DNA from 4 places in the Arthrobacter sp. PvP103 genome. Region 4 is predicted to be linked to each of the others. Evidence: riboswitches for the same ligand, from Rfam matches in the RefSeq annotation. Region 4 holds a riboswitch; each other region holds the start of a gene.

The links. Region 4 has a riboswitch for thiamine pyrophosphate ahead of JOE41_RS09695 (ECF transporter S component). Riboswitches for the same ligand answer to the same signal wherever they lie in the genome.
Region 1: it holds a riboswitch for thiamine pyrophosphate, as region 4 does, so the genes downstream of both, JOE41_RS03910 (FAD-dependent oxidoreductase) here and JOE41_RS09695 (ECF transporter S component) in region 4, are expected to answer to the same signal.
Region 2: it holds a riboswitch for thiamine pyrophosphate, as region 4 does, so the genes downstream of both, thiC (phosphomethylpyrimidine synthase ThiC) here and JOE41_RS09695 (ECF transporter S component) in region 4, are expected to answer to the same signal.
Region 3: it holds a riboswitch for thiamine pyrophosphate, as region 4 does, so the genes downstream of both, JOE41_RS01890 (bifunctional hydroxymethylpyrimidine kinase/phosphomethylpyrimidine kinase) here and JOE41_RS09695 (ECF transporter S component) in region 4, are expected to answer to the same signal.

Annotation. Positions count from the first base shown of each region.
Region 1 is NZ_JAFIBQ010000001.1:851,378-855,582, forward strand. Features, by position in the region: gene JOE41_RS03900 (thiazole synthase) at 1-270, opposite strand, end outside; gene thiS (sulfur carrier protein ThiS) at 276-512, opposite strand; gene JOE41_RS03910 (FAD-dependent oxidoreductase) at 509-1,861, opposite strand; TPP riboswitch at 1,848-1,967, opposite strand; gene thiE (thiamine phosphate synthase) at 1,994-2,707, shown strand; gene JOE41_RS03920 (ferritin-like domain-containing protein) at 2,708-3,382, opposite strand; gene JOE41_RS03925 (RNB domain-containing ribonuclease) at 3,424-4,205, shown strand, end outside.
Region 2 is NZ_JAFIBQ010000001.1:503,617-507,821, reverse strand. Features, by position in the region: gene ffh (signal recognition particle protein) at 1-28, shown strand, start outside; gene JOE41_RS02410 (hypothetical protein) at 125-859, shown strand; partial or broken gene thiC (phosphomethylpyrimidine synthase ThiC) at 828-2,707, opposite strand; TPP riboswitch at 2,702-2,809, opposite strand; gene JOE41_RS02400 (amidohydrolase family protein) at 2,895-4,013, shown strand; gene JOE41_RS02395 (VOC family protein) at 4,060-4,205, shown strand, end outside.
Region 3 is NZ_JAFIBQ010000001.1:403,149-407,353, reverse strand. Features, by position in the region: gene JOE41_RS01895 (Rne/Rng family ribonuclease) at 1-2,292, shown strand, start outside; TPP riboswitch at 2,410-2,507, shown strand; gene JOE41_RS01890 (bifunctional hydroxymethylpyrimidine kinase/phosphomethylpyrimidine kinase) at 2,490-4,085, shown strand.
Region 4 is NZ_JAFIBQ010000001.1:2,110,404-2,114,608, forward strand. Features, by position in the region: gene JOE41_RS09690 (ABC transporter ATP-binding protein) at 1-1,612, opposite strand, end outside; gene JOE41_RS09695 (ECF transporter S component) at 1,629-2,261, opposite strand; TPP riboswitch at 2,335-2,477, opposite strand; gene JOE41_RS09700 (DUF4235 domain-containing protein) at 2,628-2,891, shown strand; gene mnhG (monovalent cation/H(+) antiporter subunit G) at 2,909-3,328, opposite strand; gene JOE41_RS09710 (monovalent cation/H+ antiporter complex subunit F) at 3,318-3,596, opposite strand; gene JOE41_RS09715 (Na+/H+ antiporter subunit E) at 3,593-4,138, opposite strand; gene JOE41_RS09720 (Na+/H+ antiporter subunit D) at 4,135-4,205, opposite strand, start outside.

The DNA.
Region 1 (4,205 bases), 1.3 Mb from region 4:
GCAACCGGCGGTGTTGGGCAGGACCCGGATGTTGTGGTCCACCAGGAGCTGGAAGAGCGAGCCTGTTTCGGCCGGCGAGTAGCGGCGCATGGCCACGGTGGTCAGTTCCGTTCCGGATGCGATCAGGGCGGCCCCCAGCCCATCGAGGCTGGGGGCACCGCCGGTACCCATGATCAACCGTGATCCCAGCGGCACGCCGTCCACGATGAAGGCGTCCGCCGCAGCCTGCTGCCCGGTCCCTGCCGTGCCGGCAACCGTTGTTCCTGCCATGATGCTCAACCTCCCTGTACCGCGGTAACAAGTTCGACGTCGTCGCCCTCGGCCAGTGCCGTGACGAACCATTGGCTGCGCGGCACCACCTCGGAATTCCGCGCTACCGCCACGCCCAACTTTTGGCCGTCGGCAGCCTGCCCGTTTGGCGCGAGGTTCCTGCCGGTGACCTGGCTGACGAGGGTGGTGACGGACGCGCCGTCGGCCACCGCGTGTGCCGTGCCGTTCAGTGTGATGTTCATGCTGTTTCCTTGTTCGGGTCAATTGTGACGGTGTGCGCGGGAGTTGCCGGTCCGGCCGAAACGCCGGAAAACCGGTCGGGCCGGAACGGGGTCCAGCGTGGATCGGCGTCGCCGTCCATCAGCTGCCTGCAGATGGACGCCGCGGCAGGAGTGAGCAGGACGCCATGCCGGAAAAAGCCGGTGGCAATGATCAGCCCCTCAATATCCATGCCGGTTCCTGCGGCCGCTACTCGGCCCAGCAGCGGCGCGTTGTCCGGCGTTCCCGGACGGGCCCTCGCCGTGGCTTCGAGCAGTTCCAATTCGGCGACGGCGGGGACCAGCACCTGCGCATCGCGGAGCAGCTGGTAGACGCCGCCGGCGGAAACGGCCGATCCTGCGGGTGTTACGGGCCCCGCAGGCGCCGTAACGGCGGTGCCGATGCCCGCTCCTGACAGCGAATCTTCACGCTGCGTGGCCCCAATAACCACGGTGCCGTCCTGCCGGGGCACGATGTAGACGGGAACTCCGTGGACCATTCCACGGACCGTGGATGTCACCAGGGGTTGCAGGTAGGCGGGGACGCGCAGGCGCAGGATGTCGCCGTACACCGGGCGCAGCGGCAGCTGAAGTCCGGGAGGCATTCCGCCCAGGGACGCGGATTCCAGTCCGTTGGCAATGATTGTTTCGCCAGCGTGCACGGTTCCTCCCCCGGCCAGGCTGACGCCGCTGACGCGCCCGTCCTCCCAGAGCAGGCCGGCGGCCCGGTCACACACGGCGGCCCCTGGCAGGAGCTCCGCGATCCGGGCGAGGAGTTTGCGGGGATCCACCTGATGGTCGGCCGGGATGTCGAAGGCGCAGGATATCCCGGGGCTCAGCAGCGGCTCCCGTGCCCGGGCTTCCCTGACCGTCAGCGGTTCCACCGTTAGGCCGCTGGCCTGCTGGACGGCGCGCAGGTCGGCGAGCGCCCGGCGGTCTGCGGCGTCGGCACCCACGGCGAGGGTCGCCGTCGTAAGGTAGCCGGTGTCCGGGCCGTCGCCGCCGTGTTCATGGGAGGCACGCCCGGTTTCCAGGCCGGCCGCGAAGGCCGGCCACAGTCCCGAGGAGTGGAGCATGAGCTCCAGGAGGTCTTCCTCCTGGTAGTGGAGTTCGCTGACCGGCGCCAGCATGCCTGCGGCGGCCCAGCTCGCGCCCGTTCCCGGTGCGTCGTCGATGATCACCACGGACCTGCCCGACTTCCGGGCTTCCCAGGCGATGCCGTGGCCGATTACTCCCCCGCCGATCACGGCGACGTCTGCGCTGATGTGCACGCCGTGCCCGTCGCGACTGCGCGCGGGTGGGCGGGTGGGCGGGGATTGCGGGGTCATTGTCATCCTTCCCTACGCCGGTACTAACCGGATCAGGTCAAGCGGTCGGCTCTGACGCCCTCTCAGCCCTGCAGCTTTGTGACAGCTGCGGCGGGCTCCCGCGGTACTCCCCCAGTTTAGGGGAACTAGGCTTGTGCCATGACCGAGCAAGCTCTCCTTACTGATGCCCGCCTGTACCTCTGCACTGATGCCCGCACGGATCGCGGCGATTTTGCCGACTTCGTTGATGCCGCCTACGCAGGCGGCGTGGACATCATCCAGCTCCGCGACAAGGGCCTGGAAGCGGCCGAGGAGCTCGAGCTGCTCGAAGTACTGGAAACCGCGGCCCGCCGCCATGGCCGGCTGTGGTCGGTCAACGACCGCGCGGACATCGCCTCGCTCTCCGGCGCCCCGGTGCTTCATGTAGGGCAGAAGGACCTCCCCCTGGCGTCCGCCCGGAAGTTCCTCGGCGGTGAAGCCGTGATCGGCCTGTCCACGCACAGCCACGGGCAGATCGATGCCGCCATCGCCGCATCCCGTGGTGCGGGAGGCCTGGATTATTTCTGCGTCGGGCCGGTGTGGGCCACTCCCACGAAGCCGGGCCGTGCCGCCGTCGGCCTCGAGCTGGTCCGCTATGCGGCGGAAGCCGCCGGCAAAACGACTGCCAAAACAACTGGCGGCGTTGCGGGGCCAACGGTTGACGGGCCGCGCCTGCCGTGGTTCGCCATCGGCGGCATCGACCTGGGCAACGTAGAACAGGTGGCGGCTGCAGGAGCGGAGCGGATCGTGGTGGTCCGCGCCATCACCGAGGCCGACGACCCCGCCGCGGCCGCGAGGTCGCTGCTGGCGGCACTCGACGCCGGCGCATCCTGACTATCCGGTCAGGCCGAGCTGCGTCATCCGCTTGGAGTGCTTCTCCGCCAGACCGGCGATCAGCCCGCTGACCAGCTCTTTCGCGGCGGCACTGTCCTCGCCGCCGATCAGGCTTCCCAGGAACGCATGCTCGTAGCTGACGCGTCGCGCCTGGGTCAGTGCTTCGCCCAGCAGCCGCCTGCCCCATAGGGCAAGCCTCGACGCGAGCCTCGGATCATCGGCGAGCGCGCTCCTCAGCCGTTCGCGGAGAACTTCCGTTGTCTCGTCGGAGGCCTGGATCTGTTCGATGACGTCCCGCGTTCCGGCATCAACATAGCGGGAGATAGCCCGGTAGAAGTCTGCAGAAACCGTATCGATCACGTAGGCCTTCATCAGTGATTCGTACCAGTCGGCCGGGCGCGTCCGTGAATGGAAATAGTCCACGGCCGCCTGGAACGGCAGCATGGCATCCTCGGCGTCGATCCCCATGGCCTCAAGCCGGGCGCTCACCAGCTCGTAGTGCCGGAACTCCACCACGGCAATCCTGCCGAGCACGGCCCGGTCGTGAAGGGTCGGCGAATACCGCGCGTCAGAGGAGAACCTCTCGAAAGCTGACAGCTCGCCGTAGGCCATCATTCCGAACAAGTCTGCGACGAAACGGTTGTAGCGAGCGGTGTCAGCCGGGGATGAGCTCATCGTCCAAGACTAATGGCGCAAATGGAGCTAACCTGACTTTCGTGTCACATCATCACCTGACTCCAAATGTCCACGAACAGACCAACCGGCTGGCCGAAGCGCTGAACGCGCTGCGCACGGAGTTGGAGCTGCCCGGGCCCTTCCCTGACGATGTCCTGCGGGATGCGCTGGCGGCCATCGCGGAACATAAGATGCCTGACCTGGACCTCACCGATGTGGGCTTTGTGACCATCGATCCGCCGTCTTCCACTGACCTGGACCAAGCCCTCTTCATCGAGCGGTCAGGCGACGGGTACAAGGTTTTCTATGCCATCGCCGACGTGCCGTCCTTTGTGGCACCGGGCGGTGCGCTCGACGCCGAGACGCGCCGACGGGGGCAGACGTTCTACGCCCCGGACGGTCGGATTCCGTTGCACCCGGAGGTCATCAGCGAACAGGCCGGCAGCCTGCTTGCCGGCCAGTTGTGCGCCGCCTTCGTGTGGGAGTTCGACCTGGATGCGGCGGCCCAAGTGGTATCGGTGCTGGTGCGCCGGGCCAGGATCCGGAGCCGGGCGAAGCTCACCTATAAGGGAGTCCAGGCCGAGCTGGATTCCGGCAGTGCCGCCCCCGTCCTCCTGCTCCTGAGGGAGGTGGGGATCAAGCGCGTGGAACTTGAGCGGCTCCGCGGCGGCGCCAGCCTCAACATGCCGGAACAGGAAATCGAACAGCTGCCCGACGGCGGCTACCGCATCGTGGCGGCTCCGCCCCTCCCCGTGGAGGACTGGAATGCGCAGATCTCCCTCATGACCGGCATGGCTGCGGCTGACCTTATGCTCGAAGGCAA
Region 2 (4,205 bases), 1.6 Mb from region 4:
CGACAAGTTCCTCGGCGGGAGCAAGTAGTTACTGGCGGCGCGGTTTCACGAACGGTCAACGTGGCTGCCGGCAGGTTCGATGTCGACCGGCCGAATTGTCCGGCCATTGCCATAGGGTTGGGGCATGTTTAAGCAGCGCGTAGTGTTCGTCCACGGTTCGGGAGCCTTCGGGTCTGCCGCGTGGCCCAAGCAGCACGGCATGGCCCTGGCCTACGACGCACTGTTCCTGCGCCGGCACGGTTTCGACGCGTCTGCGGAGCCCGTCGAATCGGACTTCCAGGCGGACGCCGGGATTGTGCTGGGGGCCTTGGCGGACGATGGCCGGGGCGCGGCCGGCGGGCACGTCGTGGCCCATGCCCAGGGCGCCATTGCGGCCATGATGGCGGCCGTGGAACGCCCGGACCTGGTGCATTCCCTCACCCTCGTGGAGCCCGCCTGCCTGTCACTGACCGCCGAACTGCCGGCCACTGCTGCGCACCGCGCCTTGATGCAGCCGCTTTTTGACGTGCGGCATCAGCTCGGCGACGACGACTTCCAGCGGGAGTTCGTCCGTCGGGCATTTTCCGTGCACAGTGATGGGCCGGCCACGCCGGAAGCACTCAACGCCGCCCGCCGGCTGCGGCTGCAGGCGCCCCCGTGGGAGGCGCCACTGCAGATCGTGCCGGGAGTCCCCACGCTCGTGCTCACCGGCGGCTGGGAGCCGCTCTACGAAGAGATAGCCGGTTACCTGCGTGAAACCGGTGCCCAGCACCGCGTTGCCGCGGGCGGACACCGGCCTCAGGATTCGGTGGAGGGAGACCGGGTTATCCGGTCGTTCATCGCGGAAGTCAGCAGGCGTCAGCACTCACGGGCGTCGTAGCGTCGCCCGTCGCTGCACCGTGCCGGCCCGGTCGTTCCGGGTCTGGAAGCTGCAGCTCGGGTAGGTAGACCTTGCCGCCGGCCGCGAGGAATTCGTTGCTCTTCTCACGCATGCCTGCCGCCATCTCGGCGAGTGCCGACTGTGCCTCGGCGGAACCGTACTCGTCCCTGATGTCCTGGCTGATGCGCATTGAGCAGAACTTGGGCCCGCACATGGAGCAGAAGTGCGCGGTCTTGGCTGGCTCCGCGGGCAGCGTCTCGTCATGGAAGGATTCGGCGGTGACCGGGTCCAGCGAGAGGGCGAACTGGTCCCGCCAGCGGAATTCGAACCGGGCCTTGGACAGGGCGTCGTCGCGTTGGTGCGCGCCGGGGTGGCCCTTGGCGAGGTCGGCGGCGTGGGCGGCGATCTTGTAGGTGATGACGCCTGTCTTGACATCGTCCTTGTTTGGCAGCCCCAGGTGTTCCTTGGGCGTGACGTAGCAGAGCATGGCCGTGCCGTAGCGGGCGATTTCCGTAGCGCCGATGGCGGAGGTGATGTGGTCGTAGCCCGGGGCTATGTCCGTGACCAGCGGCCCCAGCGTGTAGAACGGTGCTCCCTTGCAGAGTTCCTGCTGGCGTTCCACGTTTTCACGGACCAGGTGGAACGGCACGTGGCCGGGTCCTTCCACCATCACCTGCACGTCGAACTCCCAGGCGCGCTGCGTCAGTTCGGCCAGGGTATCCAGTTCGGCGAACTGGGCGGCGTCGTTCGCGTCCGCCGTCGCACCGGGCCGCAGCCCGTCGCCCAGCGAAAACGCGACGTCGTACTTGGCGAAAATTTCGCACAGCTCGTCGAAGTGCGTGTACAGGAAGTTCTCCTGGTGGTGGGCAAGGCACCAGCCGGCCATGATGGAGCCGCCGCGGGAGACGATGCCGGTCACCCGGTTGGCGGTCAGGGGCACATACCGCAGCAGCACGCCGGCGTGGATGGTCATGTAGTCCACGCCCTGCTCGCACTGCTCGATCACGGTGTCGCGGAAAATTTCCCACGTCAGTTTGTTGGCCTCGCCGTTGACCTTTTCCAGTGCCTGGTAGATGGGAACGGTGCCGATCGGCACGGGGGAGTTGCGGATGATCCACTCACGGGTGGTGTGGATGTCATCGCCGGTGGACAGGTCCATCACGGTGTCGGCGCCCCACAGTGTGGCCCACTGCAGCTTGTCGACCTCCTCCGCGATGGAGCTCGTGACGGCCGAGTTGCCGATGTTGGCGTTGATCTTCACCAGGAAGGCCTTGCCGATGATCATCGGTTCGGATTCCGGGTGGTTGATGTTGTTGGGGATGATGGCGCGGCCGGCAGCCACTTCGCTGCGGACCAGCTCCACGTCGCAGTTTTCGCGGAGGGCAACGAACTGCATCTCCGGCGTCACGACACCCTGCCGGGCGTAGTGCATCTGCGTGACAGTCCTGCCTTCAACGGCGCGGCGGGGCACGGCTGCGCGCCCTTCCACTCCGCGGATGCGGCGCCGCGGCGCACGGCCGACCGGCCGTCGTCGAGCAGGTTCCGTTCCCGGCCGCCATAAGGCTCGGTGTCGGCCCGCGACTCGATCCACCGGGTCCTGAAAGGTTCCAGGCCCACCACGGGATCGCTGCCGGGCCCGGCAGTCCGGTACACGCGGAACGGCGGGTTGGCTGCCCCGCCCGGTGAGTCCTCAAGGGCGATTTCGGTCACCGGCACCCGGATCCCGGTGGCTTCATCGGTGATGAATGCCAGCGAGTGCGACTTCAGGGACTGCGCTTCGGCAGGTGCCGAATTGCCGGGGGCGGCCTCGTTTTGGGCAGGGATCAGCTGTGTTTCTTGTGTATTCACGGAATACTCACTTCCTTCGCCGGCATTACCCGGACAGGTTCAACGGTCGCAGGCCGCGTCAGCCCGATCTCAGCCCTTGCAAGGGCACCCGTGTGGTCGTAGACGAAGCTACCACAGGGCCGGGGCGGGTCCGTGTCACATGCAGGTCACAACTGGGGAGGGCAGTCGGCCGGTCTAGGCTGGAAGCATGCGTGGCGTCATCGAATTCAGCGGGACCGTGCTCACCGCCCCCGACCGGGAACGGCAGGGCCTCTGGGCCGTGGACGGCAGGCTGACATTCACACGGCCGGCCGCTCCGCCTGACCTGGTGTTGAGCGGCTGGGTGCTGCCGGGCCTGGTCGATGCGCATTGCCACATCGGGCTAGGACCAGCCGGTGACGTTCCGGATTCCGTCGCCGAAGAGCAGGCTGTCACGGACCGGAACGCGGGCACGCTGCTCGTCCGTGATGCCGGCGCCGTCCACGACACGCGCTGGCTCCAGCAGCGGCCGGAGCTGCCGCGCATCATCCGCGCCGGCCGCCACATCGCCAGGACGCGCCGCTACCTCCGGGGATTCGCCATCGAAGTGGAACCGGAAGGACTGGTCGAGGCCGTACGCAAGCAGGCGCTGGCGGGTGACGGCTGGGTCAAGCTCGTAGGGGACTGGATCGACCGGGACGCCGGCGACCTTGCGCCGTCGTTCCCGGCCGCAGTGGTGCGGGACGCTGTGCGCGCCGCCCACGACGAAGGCGCCAGGGTGACCGCCCACTGTTTCGCAGAGGACACCCTGGATGACATGCTCGACGCCGGCATCGACTGCATCGAACACGGAACCGGCCTGCTGCCGCGCCACATCCCCCGGTTCGTGGACCAGCGCGTTCCCATCGTTCCCACGCTCATCAACATTGCGACGTTTCCGGACATCGCGGCTCGTGCGAAAGCGAAGTTTCCGGTGTACGCGGCGCACATGCAGGCGCTCTGGGAACGGCGGAACGAGCGCATCCTCGAGGCCTTCGAAGCGGGCGTGGCGATCTACGCCGGGACTGATGCGGGCAGTGTCATCAGCCACGGCAGGATCGTGGACGAGATCCAGGCGCTCCACGCCGCCGGCCTGCCCGCGGCGTCAGCCCTGGACGCCGCGTCCTGGGCGGCGCGGGAGTGGCTGGGAGCGGACGGCATCGCGGAAGGTGCCAGCGCCGACGTCGTGCTGTGCGAACTGGACCCCAGGGTCAATCCGGCCACACTTCGGCACCTCAAGCACATCGTTCTTCGGGGCGGCATCTCCGCTAGGAATAAATTGAACCTTCAAGTAATTTACTCTATGTAAGCGTCGCCGGACATCGGCGGCCTAGCTTCCGGAGTTTGGAGTTGGCATGACCACAGAATCCAGCAGCAATGACCTGCTGCCCGCCGATCTCGCCATGGGCACGGTGATGCTCAAGGTGGGCGACATGAAGCTGATGACGGACTATTACCAGCGCGCGCTCGGGCTGGACGTCGTGGCTGAGCAGGACGGCGG
Region 3 (4,205 bases), 1.7 Mb from region 4:
GCCAAGAAGCAGCGCCGCCGCGAATCCCGCGACACCGGCAGGCGCCGTACCGTCATCACCGAGGCCGAGTTCCTGGCCCGCCGGGAGTCGGTGGACCGCCAGATGATCGTTCGCCAGCGCGACGACAGAATCCAGATCGGTGTCCTGGAGGACGGCGTCCTGGCTGAGCACTTCGTTTCCAAGACCCAGCAGGACTCCCTGATCGGCAACGTCTACCTGGGCAAGGTCCAGAACGTGCTGCCGTCCATGGAAGCCGCTTTCGTGGACATCGGACGCGGACGCAACGCAGTCCTCTACGCCGGTGAAGTCAACTGGGACGCCGTCAACCTCGAAGGAAAGCAGCGCCGGATCGAGAACGCGCTGAAATCCGGCGACTCCGTGCTGGTCCAGGTCACCAAGGATCCGGTCGGCCACAAGGGTGCACGCCTGACCAGCCAGATCTCGCTGCCCGGCCGGTACCTCGTGTACGTTCCCGGCGGATCCATGACCGGCATCTCCCGGAAGCTGCCCGACGTCGAGCGCAACCGCCTTAAGCGGATCCTCAAGGACCGCCTGCCGGAAGACGCCGGTGTGATCGTCCGCACCGCTGCCGAGGGCGCGTCCGAGGAAGAACTGACGCACGACATCAACCGCTTGCGTGCCCAATGGGAAGGCATTGAAAGCCAGGCCACGTCCACGAAGATCCTTGCTCCGGAGCTCCTCTACGGCGAACCGGATCTCACCATCAAGGTCGTCCGGGACGTCTTCAACGAGGACTTCTCCAAGCTGATCGTCTCCGGCGAGGAAGCCTGGGACACCATCGAGGCGTACGTGACGTACGTGGCACCGGACCTGGTGGGGCGGCTCGAAAAATGGACCAAGGACACGGACATCTTCGCGGCCTGGCGCATCGACGAGCAGATCCACAAGGCCCTGGACCGCAAGGTCTTCCTGCCCTCCGGCGGCTCCCTCGTGATCGACCGCACCGAAGCCATGACCGTGGTGGACGTAAACACCGGTAAGTTCACCGGCAGCGGCGGCAACCTGGAGGAAACCGTCACCAAGAACAACCTGGAAGCGGCTGAAGAAGTCGTGCGCCAACTGCGGCTGCGCGACATCGGCGGCATCATCGTCATCGACTTCATCGACATGGTGCTCGAATCCAACCGCGACCTTGTGCTGCGCCGCATGGTGGAGTGCCTCGGACGCGACCGGACCAAGCACCAGGTTGCGGAAGTGACCTCGCTGGGCCTGGTGCAGATGACCCGCAAGCGCATGGGCACCGGGCTGCTGGAGGTCTTCGGCGAGCAGTGCGAGGCCTGCGCCGGCCGCGGCATCGTCACCCACGACGAGCCGGTGGAACACCGCCGGGCCAACACTGTTGCCGCCGAGCACCACGTGCAGCGGACGGAAGCCCAGCAGCCTCCCCGGACGGAGCGCAAGAGCCGCCGCCGCGGCAAGGGCGGCCAGCCGGCCTCCGAGGCTGTTCCGTTGACGCCGGCCCCGGTGCACCACGAGCCCACCGAAGCCGAACGCCACGCCAAGGCTGAAGCGACCCGCGTTGCCCTGGCCAACATCGCTGCGGCAGCACACGCCGCCCACCTGCATGACTCCGAGACGGGCCATGCAGCCCCGGCGGCCGCCGCACAGGCAAGTGCCGCACAGGCTGTCGGCCAGGCACTCGCCGCGCAGGCTCCTTCCGGGCAAGCCGGAGCGACGGCCGGGGAAGGGGCGGCCCAGCCGTCCACCACCCAGCCCGCCACGGCAAGGCCGGCCAAGGTGTCGGAATCTGAAGCAGCAGCCGCAGGACGGCCCGCGGCCGTTCTGACCTTCGGTGGCGAAAAGGTGGCACTGCCGTTTGTTGAGCATGCCGGCGAAGCACCCGCGTCCGGAGCCGCCCTGACTCTCGACCGGCTCGCTGAGGCTTTCGCGCACCTGGGTGAGCCTGCAGCTGCTGAGGCTCCGGCGTCACCGGCTGAGCAGCAGGCTCCGTCCGCCCAGGCGCCGGTCGAGGCACCCGCCCGTGTGCCGTCGGTCCAGGCCCCGGCAGCACCCGCTGCTGAAGCCGACTACACCGACCACACTGCGGTCCAGGGCCGGGCGCGCCGTCCCCGCCGTCACCGGAGTGCCAGCCGCGCCCAGGGCGCAGCCAACGAGACGTCCGTGGAACACCACGAAACTGCTCCTGTGGCCGCGTCAGGGCACACCCATGAGGCAAAGGCTCCCGAGCCGGCGAAGAAGGATGTGCCCGCCAAGGCACCGGCCAGCGAGCCGATCATCCTGGGTGTGGGAGTACCGGCCTCCGAGCTCTGATCCCACAGCACCACGGTCCCACACGCTGACATCGCGGGTGCGGTCCGGGACTGGCGTAGCAATACGCCGGTTTCGGGCCGTGCCCGTGAGTTCGTTGCGGTGGAACAGCTAGGCTAGGGGACTGACACGGGGTGCCGCGCACAGGGCCGGCTGAGATCCACACCCGTTGAACCTGTCCGGTTAGCACCGGCGAAGGGATGTCTCCTTTGGCCTCATCATTCCTGCCCACCCCTGCCTCCGAAGTCGCCCGCGAATCATCACCGGGCGGCACTGTCCTGCGCAGTACGCCCCGGGTCCTGGCCATCGCCGGCTCCGATCCGTCCGGCGGGGCGGGGATCCAGGCCGACCTCAAAAGCATTGCCGCAAACGGCGGATACGGCATGGCTGCCATCACCGCCCTGACGGCGCAGAACACCCGTGGCGTTCGTGCCGTGCACGTGCCCCCGGCGGATTTCCTGACGGCCCAGCTTGAAGCCATCAGCGACGACATCAGCATTGACGCCGTCAAGATCGGCATGCTGGGTGACTCTTCGGTGATCGCCGCTGTCCGCAGCTGGCTGGAGAAGGCCCGTCCCGCCGTCGTGGTTCTTGACCCCGTGATGGTCGCCACCAGCGGGGACAGGCTCCTGCAGGAGGCGGCCGAGGCGGCACTGCGCGAACTCCTGCCCCTCGCCGACCTCGTCACTCCCAACCTGGCGGAACTGGCGATTCTCCTCAACGAACCGCTCGCGGACGACTGGGAGGCGGCACTCGCCCAGGGGAAGCGCCTCGCCGCCCAGACCGGCGCCACTGTGCTCGTCAAGGGCGGACACCTCGACGGCGGGGAGTGCCCTGACGCGCTGGTCAACACGGCAGGGCTGCTCGCCCAGGACGTTGTGGTTGTACCCGGCGAGCGGATCGACACCATGAACAGCCACGGCACCGGCTGCTCCCTGTCCTCGGCAATGGCCACCGCGCAGGCGAGGCTGGGGGACTGGGAGGAATCCTTGCGGACAGTGAAGCCATGGTTGCAGGGGGCCCTCCGGGAAGCCGGCGCCTTGGACGTGGGAACAGGCAACGGCCCGGTGCACCATTTCCACCACCTGGCCCCCAAAGGAAGTGACGCGCCCGCCGAAGGCCGGTTCGCAGCGGTGCTCTGGCAAGATGCCGGGCCGGACCTGGACGCCGTCTACGGGCTCGACTTCATCCGCGGCCTGGCCGACGGCTCCCTCACCGAGCAGCACTTCGCCTATTACCTTGCCCAGGATGCCATCTACCTGAACGGCTATTCCCGGGTGCTTTCGCGCGCCGCCGCCATTGCCCCGACCGAGGTGGAACAGCTGTTCTGGGCGCGGTCGGCACAGCAATGCCTTGAAGTCGAGTCCGAACTGCACCGGACATGGCTCAGCACACGGAACGTGGACACCGCACTCGGACCGGTTACGAAGTCCTACGTGGACCACTTGCTGGCCTCATCCGTTTCAGGCAGCTACGGGGTACTCGTCGCCGCTGTGCTCCCGTGCTTCTGGCTGTATGCAGAGGTGGGTGCCACCCTGCACGGGCAGTTCCTTGCTGCCGGGTCGGCCCCGGACCACCCGTACGCCGAATGGCTCCGCACCTACGCGGACGAAGGGTTTGCCGCCGCCACCCGGCAGGCAGTGCGCATCACCGACGACGCTGCCCGTGCCGCGTCTGACGCGGAGCGGCAAGCCATGCGGGTGGCCTTCCGGCAGTCGTGCCGGTACGAGGTGGAATTCTTCGACGCGCCGAGGCTTCACGCTGCACCGCAAAGCATTCCCGAGCCGGTACGATAGTGGGGCACGGTTCCGGAAGTCGTTGCGGCAACAGTCTGTTTTGAGCAGAGTGGCGCCTATCACGTACTACCACCGGAGTCAGCCTCATTTGCGGCCGAAGGCAAAATTAGCGTATTCTAG
Region 4 (4,205 bases):
CAGCCACCTCCGGGTTGCGCAGGCCGGGACGGCCGGGCTCAGGCGTGCCAAGGTTCAGCTCGGTGCCGCCGAGGACGTCGCTGAACTCCTGGTCGTGGGTCACCGACACCACGGCGGTGCCGGCGTCGAGGAGTTCGGAGAGGAAGGACGCCAGTTCCGCCCAGGTATTGGCATCCTGCCCGAAGGTGGGCTCGTCGAGGATCAGCACGCGGGGATGGGCGGCCAACACGGTGGCGACGGACAGCCGGCGCTTCTCTCCGCCGGAGAGTGTGTAGGGGTTGGCGTCCACCAGCTTGGTCAGCCGGAGGCGCTCCAGGAGTTCGTCCACTCGGTCCTCTCCGTGGCCCAGGTGCCGCGGGCCGAACATCAGCTCATCCAGCACCCGGCCGGTGACGAACTGGTGTTCCGGCTCCTGGAACACGGTTCCGATCCGGGAGATCAGCTGTTCCGCCTTCCACTTGTACGGGTCAATGCCGGCACCTTCGCTGAGGTCAACCGTGGCGGAAACCGTGCCCGCCACCGGCTGGAGCAGGCCGGCGAGGGTCAGGGCAAACGTGGACTTTCCGGAACCGTTCGGCCCCGTGATGGTCAGTGCCTGGCCGGCACGGACCTGCGCCGTGATGCCGGACTGCACCGGTACCGGCTGGACAGCCTTGAACCGCCGCCGGCGGGGACGTTCGCGGGACACGGCAAGGTTCTCGGAGGCCAGCAGGAGGTTCCCGGCGCCCGGCTCTCCCGGGCCGCCCTGCGCTCCGGTGCCGGGTGCTTCGGTGGCACCGGTCCGCGCCCGGGTGGCGGGCACATACCCGGGCACCCAGACGCCGGCGGCAACGAGCATGTCCCGGGCCTCTGCCAGGACCTGGTCCGGCGGGCCGTCCAGGAGCACCGCGGTGTCCGTGGCGGATCCCGGCTGCAGCACCACGATCCGGTCCACAAGGTCTTTCCATACGCCCACGCGGTGTTCCACCACCACCAGCGTTGCCCCGGTCTTGTCCAGGCAACGGCCCACGGCGTCACGGACTTCCAGGACGCCCGCGGGGTCCAGGTTGGCGGTGGGCTCGTCGAGGAGCAGCAGCCCCGGGCGCATGGCGAGGATGCCGGCCAACGCGAGGCGCTGCTTCTGCCCGCCGGACAGGGCCGACGTCGGGTGGTCCAGCGGCAAGTGGGCCAGCCCGACGTCGTCGAGCGCCTCTCCGACACGCGTCCAGATGTCCGGGCGCGGGACGGCGAGGTTCTCGGCGCCGAAGGCGACGTCGTCCCCCACGCGGGAAAGGACCACCTGCGTCTCGGGGTCCTGCTGCATCAGGCCGGCTCGCCCGCGCCGGGCACGCGGCGGGGCGCCGTCGATCAGCAGGGTGCCGGTCTCGTCGGAGTCGTCGGCATCCGGCGTTCCGTCGTGGTGGGCTCCGGAGTCGCTGTCACCGAGCACCCCGGCGAGGGCATGCAGCAGCGTGGATTTGCCCGCGCCGGATGGACCCAGCAGCAGCACGCGTTCGCCCGGCCGAATGTCCAGGTCCAGGCCGTGGACGGCGGGCCGGGACCGGCCGGCATGCCGCCAGCCCCAGCCGCGTGCCGTGACCGCTGCCGGGCGGACGGTGTCGGAAGACGTCATGAGCAGTGTGCGTTCATCAGGAGAAGACGGGCTCCGCCGCTGCCTTGCGGGAGGCGAAGGAGCTCAGCACGCCGGTCCGGGCCAGGCCGCGGGTGGCGATCCAGGACAGGCCGCCGGCGATGATCGCACCGGAGATGGCCGTGAAGATGATGTAAGCCAGCTTGTCGCCGGCGGCGTAGGCGATATTCCACCCCCACGGGGCGAACGAGTCGTTCAGGCCGCAGAAGAGGCCCGCAGCGGCACCGGCCAGTAGCGAAACGGGGAGGTTGAACTTCTTGTAAACGAACACCGCGAAGATGATCTCCGCACCGAGCCCCTGCACGAAGCCGGAGAACAGCACGGACGCGCCGTACTGCGAGCCCATGATCAGCTCACCGGTGGCGGCCACTGTTTCGCAGAACAGGGCGGCTCCGGGCTTGCGGATGATCAGCATGCCCAGGACGGCGGGAATCATCCAGCCGCCTGCGATGAGGCCGGTCAGCGGCGGGTAGACGGCGTTCATGGGCGGCGAAACGGCAGCGGCCCCCTGGGACCAGGCCCAGAAAATGACGCCGCCGGCTACTGCGATCAACGCGGCAACCACAATGTCCACCACACGCCAGTTGTACTTGCTGTTGCCAAGCGTCTGCTTGGCCGTCATTCCAGTCATTTTCTTCCTCCTGAGGTACAGGAGGGGAGAGTGCTACCCGGGCAGTCCGCGGCTTCCGCCGCCAGCTGCCGGACACTCTGAGAACTCGACTCCCTTGCGCCGGTACTAACCGGATCAGGTTCGAGGGTCTGCGGCTGTCCGCACTCTCAGCGCCCGCCTCCGGTTCCCTGGAATGTTCCAGTGATGCCCGACGGCGACGCTCCCCTGTCGTATCAATTCGCCCTTGTGGGCGTGGATCAGTTTACACCCGCGGGCCCGCGAAATCCCGGGGAGGGTGTCACAATGGGCGGTGATGCGGCCGGGTTGATGCGGCTAGGCTAGGGGAAGCCCTGTTTCCGTCGTTTCCCACCTGTAAGGGGTACTGGAGTGAGTTTTTTCATCAAGCTGCTTGGAACCGGAGTGAGCCTGCTTGCCGGATTCGCCGGCACCAAGGCCGTTGACGTCGTCTGGGAAAAGATCACCGGCCGCAAGCCCCCGAAGGGCGACAAGGACGACGTCCCCACCACCCTGCGCAGCGCCCTGACCTTTGCGCTGATCTCGGCGGCTGTCAGCGCCATCATCCAGGTCCTGGCCAACCGGGGCACGCAGCGTGCCATCACCCGCTTCGCCAAGAGCCAGGACATCGTCTAGGCATTTGAGGGCCGCCGCTAGGCTGCGCCGCCGTCATCCTCGTCGGCGGCGCGCTTGGCGGCGGCCTTTTTGTCGGCTGCCTTCAGCACCACGGCCTCCAGTTCATCCGTGGTGAGCAGTTCCTTGTGCAGGTGCTTGGTGCGGTAGCCTGCCCTGCCCACCATGTGGGCAGACACCGGAACGGTGAGCACCTGGAAGATCCACGCCACGAAGAGCACGGGCCACACCCACCAGGTCCGCAGCTGCAGGCCCACCGAGGCCAGCAGCAGGAACAGCCCCAGCACCTGGGGCTTGGTGGCGGCGTGCATCCTGCTCATCAGGTCGGGGAAGCGCAACAGGCCGACCGCCGCACCGAGGGACATCAGGGCGCCCACCACCATAAAGACGGCCGACACTGCATCAATGATTGTGTCCACGGCAGATGGTTCAGGATTCATGGGGCTGCTCCCGCCGGTCGGCCACGAAGCGCGCCACGGTCACGGATCCGATGAACCCGATGATGGACAGCGCCACGAGCAGCATCAGGTTGTTCAGGTGCCGGTTGACGGCCATGTCTATGCAGAGCGTGGCACCGATGATGGCCAGCAGCACGTCAGAGGCCAGCACCCGGTCCAGCAGGGACGGGCCGATGGCGATCCGGACAATCGCCCCGGCTGCCGCCAGGGATAGGATCACGGCCGTCACGGCCAGGACAACGCCCATCATGCCGCTACCTCCTGTTTCAGTGCGGCCAGTTCCTCGCGGGTGCCCATGATCCTGATCAGTGCCGCCTCGGCGTCCCGGACCTCTTTGCGCAGGTTCACAATGTCCTCTCCGCTCCGCACGTTGAGTCCGTGGATGTAGAGCGTGGACGTGGAGCGGTCCACCTCAACCACCAGCGAACCCGGGATCAGCGAAATGACGTGGCCGGTGGCCGTCACCATCAGGTCCGAGTGGCTGCGCAGCTTGACCGCGACGACCGCGTTGGTCACCTTGGGCCCGCGGGCCAACGCCAGGTACAGCACCTGGAAGCTGGCGGCCACAACCTTGGCCAGGAACACCAGTGCGAACGGAACTGCCCGCACGATGCTGAAGCGGCCGCCCAGCTCCACCGGGGGCAGGTAGAAAAGCCGTGCCACCACTACCGCGATCAGCGCACCGAACAGCAGGTTACCGGGGCTGAAGTCCTGCCAGAGCGCTGCCCAGACGAACACCAGCCAGACCAGGAGGGGCAGTTCCTGCCGGATTGAGATCCGTCGGCGGTTCATTTGTTCCCCTCCTGCTGGACGGGTTCAGGCTGCGCGATCGGGGGCACGGGGGCGTTTTCGCCCAGCA